One region of the Paenibacillus sp. B-A-8 genome, then DNA from elsewhere that is predicted to be linked to it. Evidence: riboswitches for the same ligand, from Rfam matches in the RefSeq annotation. Region 1 holds a riboswitch; each other region holds the start of a gene.

Region 1 (2,206 bases):
CTCAAGCACTTTGGTACGTAGATGAACACTGGCACCTCCATTTTTTTGTTGTAAACGCTTACCAAATACCCTAACATAGAACATTTGTAGTGAGTACCTTACTAATTTGTGGTAAATTCATATGGAAATTAGTGATTTGAATTGATTCCAAAAGTCATGGAGGAATAACCAGTGAGCAGATTTCATTACATAGGCTCGTCTACAGAGCTTCCGTTAGGAGAAAGAGGCAGTGTACTGTCAGAAAAGACATATGATGAAGTGAAAAATTCACCAGAGTATAAGAAACAAAGAGAGGCTCTGCGCCTGCAAGGCATAATTCCTTTGGATGACATCGCAGATCTATCTCATTTAAGAGATGAGGACTGTCTTGTATATGACTCGGAAGAAGATGCAGCGGGTATTTTTATAGAGGAACTTGGGTATTGGAACGATGAGATTCGCAAGCACTTTCGAAGTCCGTTTGTGTATCGGATTTCACCGAATTGGGGCGGCTTCTCTGTATCCCCTAAGCTAAAAGATACTCTACCGGGATCGTATAACGCCTCACTCAAGTGTTGCCGGGAGTTATTTAAACTTATGACAGATATCGGAGTAGCTGGTACCGAGTTTGAGCTTTATACTTGCTGGGCAGAGGAGGAAGGGCACCCACGTAATAAAAAGTATGACCGAATCTTTGATTTGGCCTCTTTGTCACTGGAGGATGGTTTTGAACTGAGAGAAAAAGAGTATATTGTGGTTAAAATGGTTTGATATTCAATAGATTTATCTCCAACTACTTGTTATACAAAAAACAAATATTGCATGACAAAAGCATCTATATTAGATATGATGAAGCATGGAAAAATTAATATTAGCAATAGGTGCCAATTATGAATGTTTCGGAAATACAATCATAGATTGGTTAAATGGAAAGCGGGTGTGAATCCCGCGCGGTCCCGCCGCTGTGAAAGAGGAGTCCTTGCAAGGTACCACTGGGAAACTGGGAAGGTAGCAAGGGTGATGATACTTGAGCCAGAATATCAGCCTGTTTCTGATACACCGTTAAACTCTACGAGCGATAGAGAGGTGTTTGATATAGTATATGCCTGCTAATGTTGCGGTTCACTATCTTAAACCTCTTGACGTTATGTTGAGTGGTTTTTTTGTAGTGTTAAAAAGTTTATTCTGTTTTTTATCATAGGAAAAGAAGGGAAGGGTTATGGAAACATGAAGAAAAATAAGTTTTTAGCTTGGTTACTCATTGTAGCTGTATTTATCACGACGTTCTCTACAAGTGTAATCCCGGCTCATGCGAATGAAGCAATTGCCGATAGTGCAGTTGTAACAACAGAGGTTGATCAAGCTCTAGTAGAGCAGATTAATGCGTTAGTACAAGAGCCAGATACAGAGAAGCCTACGATTTTGATAGAAGGTATACAAGATAAACAGGAAGTATCCAGTAAAGATGTAAGCTTCAAAGTAGTGGTTACAGACAATGTCTACAAAGACATTATTCCAGTAGTAAAGCTGAACCAAGTCGTTCTGTCAGCTACTAATGGTGAGTACAAAGCATCTCTTAACCCGGGTAGTAACGTAATCGCAGTAACGGCTGTGGATGGCGCAGGAAACAAAGCAGATAATGTAACCTATCAGGTTACTTATAAAATCACTGCCAAAGAACAGTTAGATAAAAGCTTGGCCTACATCGTTAACACCGTAAAGAATCCGTCATTTGGAACAGGCAGCGGAGAATGGTCGATTCTTTCTCTAGCACGTGCGAACTACAAAGTACCTAACGGTTATTACAATCTCTATTACAACAATGTAGTTACGAAAATAAGTTCGATGATCAAAGAGGATGGAAAACTCGACGCTAACAAAAGCACAGAGAATTCCAGAGCGATTCTAGGCCTTACCTCTATCGGAAAAGATATCACGAATGTTGCAGGTCATGACCTAAGAAATGCACTCGCTGATTATCAATATATTCAGAAGCAAGGGAACAACGGTCCCATATTTGCTCTGATTGCACTAGATAGTTATAACTACGAAATTCCAGTATTATTCCCTGATCCTGATGAGAAGGGAGTAATCTATCAAAGCACAAGAGAAAACCTGGTTCAGTACATCTTGGATAGAGAAGTTAAAAAAGGTGCAGCAGATGCTGGAGGCTGGGCATTAGGTGTAACCAAAGCCGACGTCGATATGACCGGGATGGCGATGCAAG
Region 2 (2,206 bases), 140 kb from region 1:
TGCCGTCAGCGAGACGGTAGCTCAGTAGATTACCGATCAAACTCACTTTATTCTTGGTATATTCTAACCCACTTGGATCTACACCAAAGGATGTGAGACCTAGAATAGCTTGTGCTGCACTTTCAGCACTATCTCCGTAACCTCCATGGCTATCCTGAGCTTTGGATAACCAAGATACGGCTTGTAGTCCTGCTGTGTAAGCTTCCGGATTACTCTTATGTGCCGATAGAGCGGTCAAAGCTATTGCTGTCATATCGGGCTCACTGGCGCCTGTAGTTAAGGCAAAGCCACCGTCTTGATTTTGCTTGGAAAGAATCTCAGCAAGAAGCTTATCCGTTGTCCATTTAGCATCTTTAGGAATATTATATTTCCCTGAGTCCAGTGCGAGCAAAGCATAAACCGGATTATTAAGCGTCTGTCCACTGATTTTGTCATGATTATAGATCTTCTCTATTAAGTTATAGCCAGGACTTGTTCCGCTTCCAGCAAAGCTGGTAGGATCGGCTCCTATTGCTCTTACTGCGAGTACGATTCTCGCGTAATCCGTTACGCTCGCGAAATTCCCCTCTGCATCTTTCACCTTTTTCTCAAGAGCTGCTCGATAACTTACTGGCAGCTTGTATCCCGCTTGAGCCAGTCCAATCGCTTGCCAATCCGACTGCACGCCACCCTTTAAAATAAATTCCGCAGCCGTATAGGTCGCATCCGCAACATTAATCCGTTCTACATTAGCAGCAGAATCGCCAGATGCTTCCTGCCCGGAGCTAACGCCCGCCTCCGCAAAGATGGTTCCTGCCGGAGCAAGAGATGTTCCAAGAATCGATATGACCATGAATACGGCCAGTCCAAGTACAAAAAACCTGGAGGAGAATATTTTCTTCATTGTTCAGCCTCTTTCTTTAAAGGAATGGATACTACACAAAATAAGAGCGCACAACATAAAGACCGCCCCTATGAAGGGCGGCCCGGGAAGATAACAAATCGAGGCTGGGGCGCGTGAACCTCTACGACCACACAGTCTATCTGTATATGTTCCACATTCTTACCCCACGAAGAATAGAAACGCTCACGAAAAAGGCAGGTCTCCTGGCTAATGCTTCATTGCCGCTCTTCACCTTCCCGTCCTAACTGCTGACAGTGGTTCATAGAAGAGACGCTCCGCATTTACAGTGGCGGGACCGCGCCGGAATTTTACACCGGACTTCCCTTTTAAGCAGACTCTGATTTAGGGGAGTCTGCACCTTTTCCAATATGTATTATCTTATTTTCATAATCATATCTATTAATACACAGCATGTCTATAGAAAAGCTTTGTATGAGCAACAAAAAAAGAACAGCAGAACCAAACCTTTCGGTATCGTCCTGCTGATCAGAAATTACTTTATTCGGCTGTTCCTTCCGGACTTGCAGTCGCTGAAGGTTCAGCACTTGAGTTAACACCCGTTGTATCCTTTGGAGCGGGATCTACGATCAACGTAAATCTACCAGCCTTGATCATGCTATGATCGACGATTGTCGCACCCGGCTCCATAGTAACCTCCACCTGATAGGAAGGTTGCTCACCTTCTGTAATAGCTGTCGCGGACGGCACAACTGTGCTGCCCTCTGCATCAGAGGAAGGTGTAGGAGATGGAGAGGCCTCGTCTGCAGTATTAGTAGCATCTACGCCTTCCGCCGTCCCCGCAGTCGTATCAGCGGCGTTCGTATCGCCAGATAAGTCTCCATCCGTTGACGGCACTGAACAAGTCCCAGTGCTAGCAGCAACCTTAAAGCTCTTATCCACTACATCGGATGAAGTCATTAAACTAATCTCCGTCGGATTAAATTGCACACAATCATCCGCGTTGGCAAACGTGAACACCAATACACTGCTTCCTTTATCTCCTTCGGTACCTAGATCCTTCAGGTATACGGAAGCCGGAGGAAGCATACTGCCTGCACTCTGAACAGGTGTCGGTGCAGGGGTTGTCCCAGGCAGGGCCGTCTTTGGATCTTCCGGACGCAGCATACTGAATACGATAATTGCGATAATCACCAGAATGCCAGTGATGGAACCGGAGATCAGGAGTCGAAATCGGCTGCGGCTGATCCAGCGCGCCAGCGGGGAAGCCAGCTGGGAGCGAGCCTCATTGTAGACATTTTGTAGAGCAGGCCGAGCTGTAGCGACATAGCTTTTACGAAATTCACGATTCTTGAATGCCTCGCG
Region 3 (2,206 bases), 2.8 Mb from region 1:
CAATCGATGCCAGATTCGTTCCGCCATCATGGACAAAATCAAGACCTAAACCTTGTACCGGAAGCTTTAACAATGCCTCCAATGGTTCAGCAGCTTCAAAGTAAGTCTGCAGAATAATATTTAATCCAGGCACGGATTCAGCAATTTCTGTGTAAATCGAGTTAAGTAATGATAGTTCTGACTCATTTATTCCTGTAACAATCGCTGGTTCATCGATTTGTACCCAGCTTACTCCTTCTTGCTTCAGTTCCTGCAATAGCTGAACGTAAACCGGAAGAAACCGAGCGGCAATCTTCGCAATATCCGCAGATGCAAAACCTTTTGACAGCTTAAGGAAGGTATAAAGGCCTAAAACCACAGGTTTCCCCTCAATTCCCGCTTGGGACTTGGCGAAACGGTATGCTTCCAGTGGTTTATTCTCCGTCAGGCGCGGCGTTTGTGCACCGATCTCTGGAACGATATAGTGATAGTTCGTGTTGAACCATTTCGTCATCTCGCAGGCGGTAGCCTCAGCGTTCCCTCTAGCCATCGCAAAATAAAGATCAAGCCCAATGTCGCCACCATCATACGCATAACGCGGAGGTACGATCCCGAACATTACAGCCGTATCCAACACATGATCGTAGAATGTAAAATCATTTACCGGAATTAACTCAATGCCTGCCTCCTGCTGAGTCTTCAAATGCTGAAGTTGAATGCCTGCCATTTCAGTACGGAACTCTTCCTCATTTATTTTACCTGCCCAGAAGGCTTCCAACGTTTTCTTCCACTCGCGGTTTTTTCCGATTCTTGGATAGCCAAGATTACTTACTTTTACTTTGTTCGTCACTTTGCAGCTCCCCTTCTCCATCTTCTTATTTTGGCTTGAAACCATAACATCCCTATAAAAAAGAGCGCCCTTCCCTAAAAAAGTCAAAGGGAAAGACGCCCATAATATACCTATGGTTCACGTCTAACACCTTCCTATCCTCCGTAGGTGAAGCAGTGCTGTTGAAACAGGCAGGTCTCCTGGCTAGCGGTGTCAGCATCCTTAGCAGTCTTCCCAGCAGTAGTAAATTGCCAGTGACGTATATTGCTATGGACTCTTCCGTTACAGTGGCGGGACCGCATCGGCTTCGAACCGAATTTCCCTATTAAGCCTACCGAATTACTAATTCCCGGCAAGCACCTGTCTCCGATATTATCAAGCTAAAACGCCTTCGGCGTCCTTTTATGGACGGTAAGCGTTTATGCGAGAGATATAAGGGTAAAGTGAACTTTTACTTTATCCTTATAATTAATAAACTGAGTGTCTTAATCTGATGTCATCATACGTGAAAGCCCCCGTCATCTGCAATAGATGACGGGGGCTTCTGTTATATCGATTCCTTATAACGGATTTAGAAAAACACGAAATATACTACAGCGGCAAGTATTATCCGGTATATAGCAAATGGTAAAAGCTTAATCCGGTTGATCAATTTCAGGAAGAATCGCATCGATAACAGCGCAAATACAAAAGCACTGATAAAGCCTGCAATGAAGAACGGCAGGGCATCGATGGTGAAATATTGCCAATTCTTCATCAGTGAGAGGAGACTGGCCCCTGCCATGATTGGAACAGCCATAATAAATGTGAAATCAGCAGCAGCACGATGACTCATACCAAGAAGGACACCACCGGAAATCGTCGACCCGGAACGTGAAAATCCTGGCCATAACGAGAAGCATTGGACAAGACCAACACCTAGTGCCTGCTTATATGTAATCTGATCGACACTCTCTGTTTGGATCTTCTTGGGTCCAAATAGATCCGCAATAATCATTAACACCGCACCAACTACTAGACCGATTAACACGGTAGATGTAGAGAATAAATGCTCATCAATATAATCATTAAACAGAACGCCCAGCACACCTGCCGGAACTAAACCTACAAGTACCTGTGTAAGCTTAAGATGTCCACCCTTTTCGAGCGGTGGTTGTTCCTCAGTTACAGGGTCCAACTGTTTACGACTGAAATGCTTTAAGCCCAACAGTTCAATGAACCTATTTCTAAAAATAACAACAACTGCTAAGATTGACCCCAGTTGTATAACCACTTTGAAAGTATTGGCCGTATATTGCCCAAATAACTCTGTCGATTTTAACCACATATCATCAACAATAATCATATGACCTGTGGAGGATACCGGAGCAAACTCGGTCAATCCTTCAACAATCCCCA
Region 4 (2,206 bases), 400 kb from region 1:
ATATCCATATAATGATTTAGATCTTCATAGAAGCCAGCTTCGTCTGCGACGGTACGTCGGCCCGTTACTGTGCCGTGTGCCAGACCGAGTCGAACCAGATTCAGTGTATTAAAGGAAAGGTTGCCCTTTCCGGAGCAATGATTACGCCCAAAACGGTCACCGAGCACGCGGGTGCGGCAGCCCATTGTAGCAAATTCCGTATCAGGATCACTTGGATCATAATACTGCAAGTTGAGCGGAGCGTCCAGATTAGCGAAGTTCGGATATAGTCTGCGTGCAGAACATTCCGCTGCTTTTAGGAACAATTCATAGTTCGGATCACCTTGCTGTTGATTGACGCCTTGCTTGCATTTGAAGATTTGAATCGGGAACACAGGTGTCTCTCCGCTTCCAAGTCCGTTCATCGTTGCTGTTAGCAGGGAGCTGATCACAAGCTGACCTTCTGGTGAAGTACAAGTCCCGTAGTTAATGCTGGTAAACGGAATTTGCCCACCGGATCGGCTGGACATGGTATTCAGATTATGTACCATACTTTCAGCCGCTTGCAGGGTTTCAATTTCGGTTTCCTTTAGTGCAAAACGGAACGCTTTTGGATATAACTCCGCCAGATCGGTCCGGCTCATCGTAATCTCGCCCAAAGATTCATCAGCTTGTCCTTCTTCAAAATAATCCAGACCCTTGCGGAATAGCTTAGCGAAGGATTTGGTTACATAAGGGGCTAGATCATAGTCGAGCTTATTAGCGGATACACCGCCATATTGAGCATTTTGCTGGGATTGAAAAATGATTGCTACCAGTGACATAGCCGTCATTATGGAGTTTGGAGGACGAACACTGCCGTTGCCGGTGTTGAAGCCTTCGCGGAGAAGTTTATCAAACGGGATAAAAATACAGTTCGTCGTTCCGATCGCGTATTGATCCAGATCATGCACATAGACGACATTGTCATCAATGGCCTGCACTAGCTGCGGTGGCATCGTAAAGTTGCGGGCATACCATTTTGAATATTCACTGCCGAACTTGCTCATTTTACCGGAGAAACTCTCTCCGTTCAAATTGGCATTCTCGCGCAGTAAGTCCAAATCCCGACTGTCGATAATATCGCGCCCTAAATCAATGAGCTCTTCTAAAAGAACTTCTCGTGCATTTGTTGTACCGTTAAATTGTCTCTCCAACAACGTCATTGTATAGCTCTCCTCTCAGTCTATCGTCCTATCATTAAGAAGCCCGACCGCATAAGCGGCCGTATATTCATTCTGATCTCATAAAAAAAGCATCCCCTAGCGAGGATGGCAGAAAATGCCCGATGCGTTATGTAAATATCCACACGGATATTTGCGGTGGTCTCTCAGAAGATGACCGCATGCGGACACCGTTCCTGTTCCTCGCAGGCACTCATAGTTGGTGTCGTCGAAACAGGCAGGTCTCCTGGCTTCCGCAGGATCTCTCAGCGCCTTCCCAAGGGGTTCGTAACCCTCAGTGGCTTCTGCTGGGAGATCTGTCCGTCTTAAGCTTCTAAAAGCTTGTGAAGGACATCCGGTTACAGTGGCGGGACCGCAGCGGAATCTCACCGCACTTCCCTATTAAGCTCTAATTCAAATAAAGGATCAAAGCGCCTGTCTCCACTATATTTTGTTGTGATTAGATAAAAATAACCCAAGATGTTGTGTTTGTAAACAGTTTTTTAGAAAACCCAAGCGGGGAGCGGCTTCTTTAAAAGTACTCCACAAATGATCCACAGGCTGTCCATAAGTAATCCACAATTGATCCACAGGCAGATGGAAAATGATTCATAAATTGTCCGAAAAGATGCCACAAATAGTCCATAAATGTAGTGCAGACGACCCTAGAATTCATGTAAGAGAAAGTACTCGTGGAGAAAGCTGTATTTCGGAGTACTTGGCGGGAAAGAAGGGGCATAATAATGCGGGCATCATTTGTGGGAGAGCGGTGGAGTTGTTACAATAGATGGAGACACACTTTAAAATTCGAAGGAGGTATTCCCATGCCTATTGCTGAAGTAACCGTTATTCCGATTGGAACAGGCAGTACCAGCCTTAGCAGTTATGTTGCGGATATGCAGCGAGTGCTGCAGACGGTAGAAGGAATTACTTATGAGCTTACATCGATGGGTACAATCATTGAAGGACCTCTCTTACGCATATTTGCAGCGGTGGAAGCATTGCATGAGTCTCCTTTTGCCGCA

The links. Region 1 has a riboswitch for cobalamin ahead of ACN6MV_RS04160 (S-layer homology domain-containing protein). Riboswitches for the same ligand answer to the same signal wherever they lie in the genome.
Region 2: it holds a riboswitch for cobalamin, as region 1 does, so the genes downstream of both, ACN6MV_RS04765 (DUF4430 domain-containing protein) here and ACN6MV_RS04160 (S-layer homology domain-containing protein) in region 1, are expected to answer to the same signal.
Region 3: it holds a riboswitch for cobalamin, as region 1 does, so the genes downstream of both, metE (5-methyltetrahydropteroyltriglutamate--homocysteine S-methyltransferase) here and ACN6MV_RS04160 (S-layer homology domain-containing protein) in region 1, are expected to answer to the same signal.
Region 4: it holds a riboswitch for cobalamin, as region 1 does, so the genes downstream of both, ACN6MV_RS02390 (anaerobic ribonucleoside triphosphate reductase) here and ACN6MV_RS04160 (S-layer homology domain-containing protein) in region 1, are expected to answer to the same signal.

Annotation. Positions count from the first base shown of each region.
Region 1 is NZ_CP183882.1:927,673-929,878, forward strand. It holds gene ACN6MV_RS04155 (hypothetical protein) at 172-750, shown strand; cobalamin riboswitch at 842-1,043, shown strand; gene ACN6MV_RS04160 (S-layer homology domain-containing protein) at 1,207-2,206, shown strand, end outside.
Region 2 is NZ_CP183882.1:1,067,865-1,070,070, reverse strand. It holds gene ACN6MV_RS04765 (DUF4430 domain-containing protein) at 1-883, opposite strand, end outside; cobalamin riboswitch at 1,059-1,260, opposite strand; gene ACN6MV_RS04760 (hypothetical protein) at 1,382-2,206, opposite strand, start outside.
Region 3 is NZ_CP183882.1:5,002,686-5,004,891, forward strand. It holds gene metE (5-methyltetrahydropteroyltriglutamate--homocysteine S-methyltransferase) at 1-850, opposite strand, end outside; cobalamin riboswitch at 981-1,187, opposite strand; gene ACN6MV_RS22670 (undecaprenyl-diphosphate phosphatase) at 1,380-2,206, opposite strand, start outside.
Region 4 is NZ_CP183882.1:529,539-531,744, forward strand. It holds gene ACN6MV_RS02390 (anaerobic ribonucleoside triphosphate reductase) at 1-1,184, opposite strand, end outside; cobalamin riboswitch at 1,401-1,635, opposite strand; gene ACN6MV_RS02395 (MTH1187 family thiamine-binding protein) at 2,006-2,206, shown strand, end outside.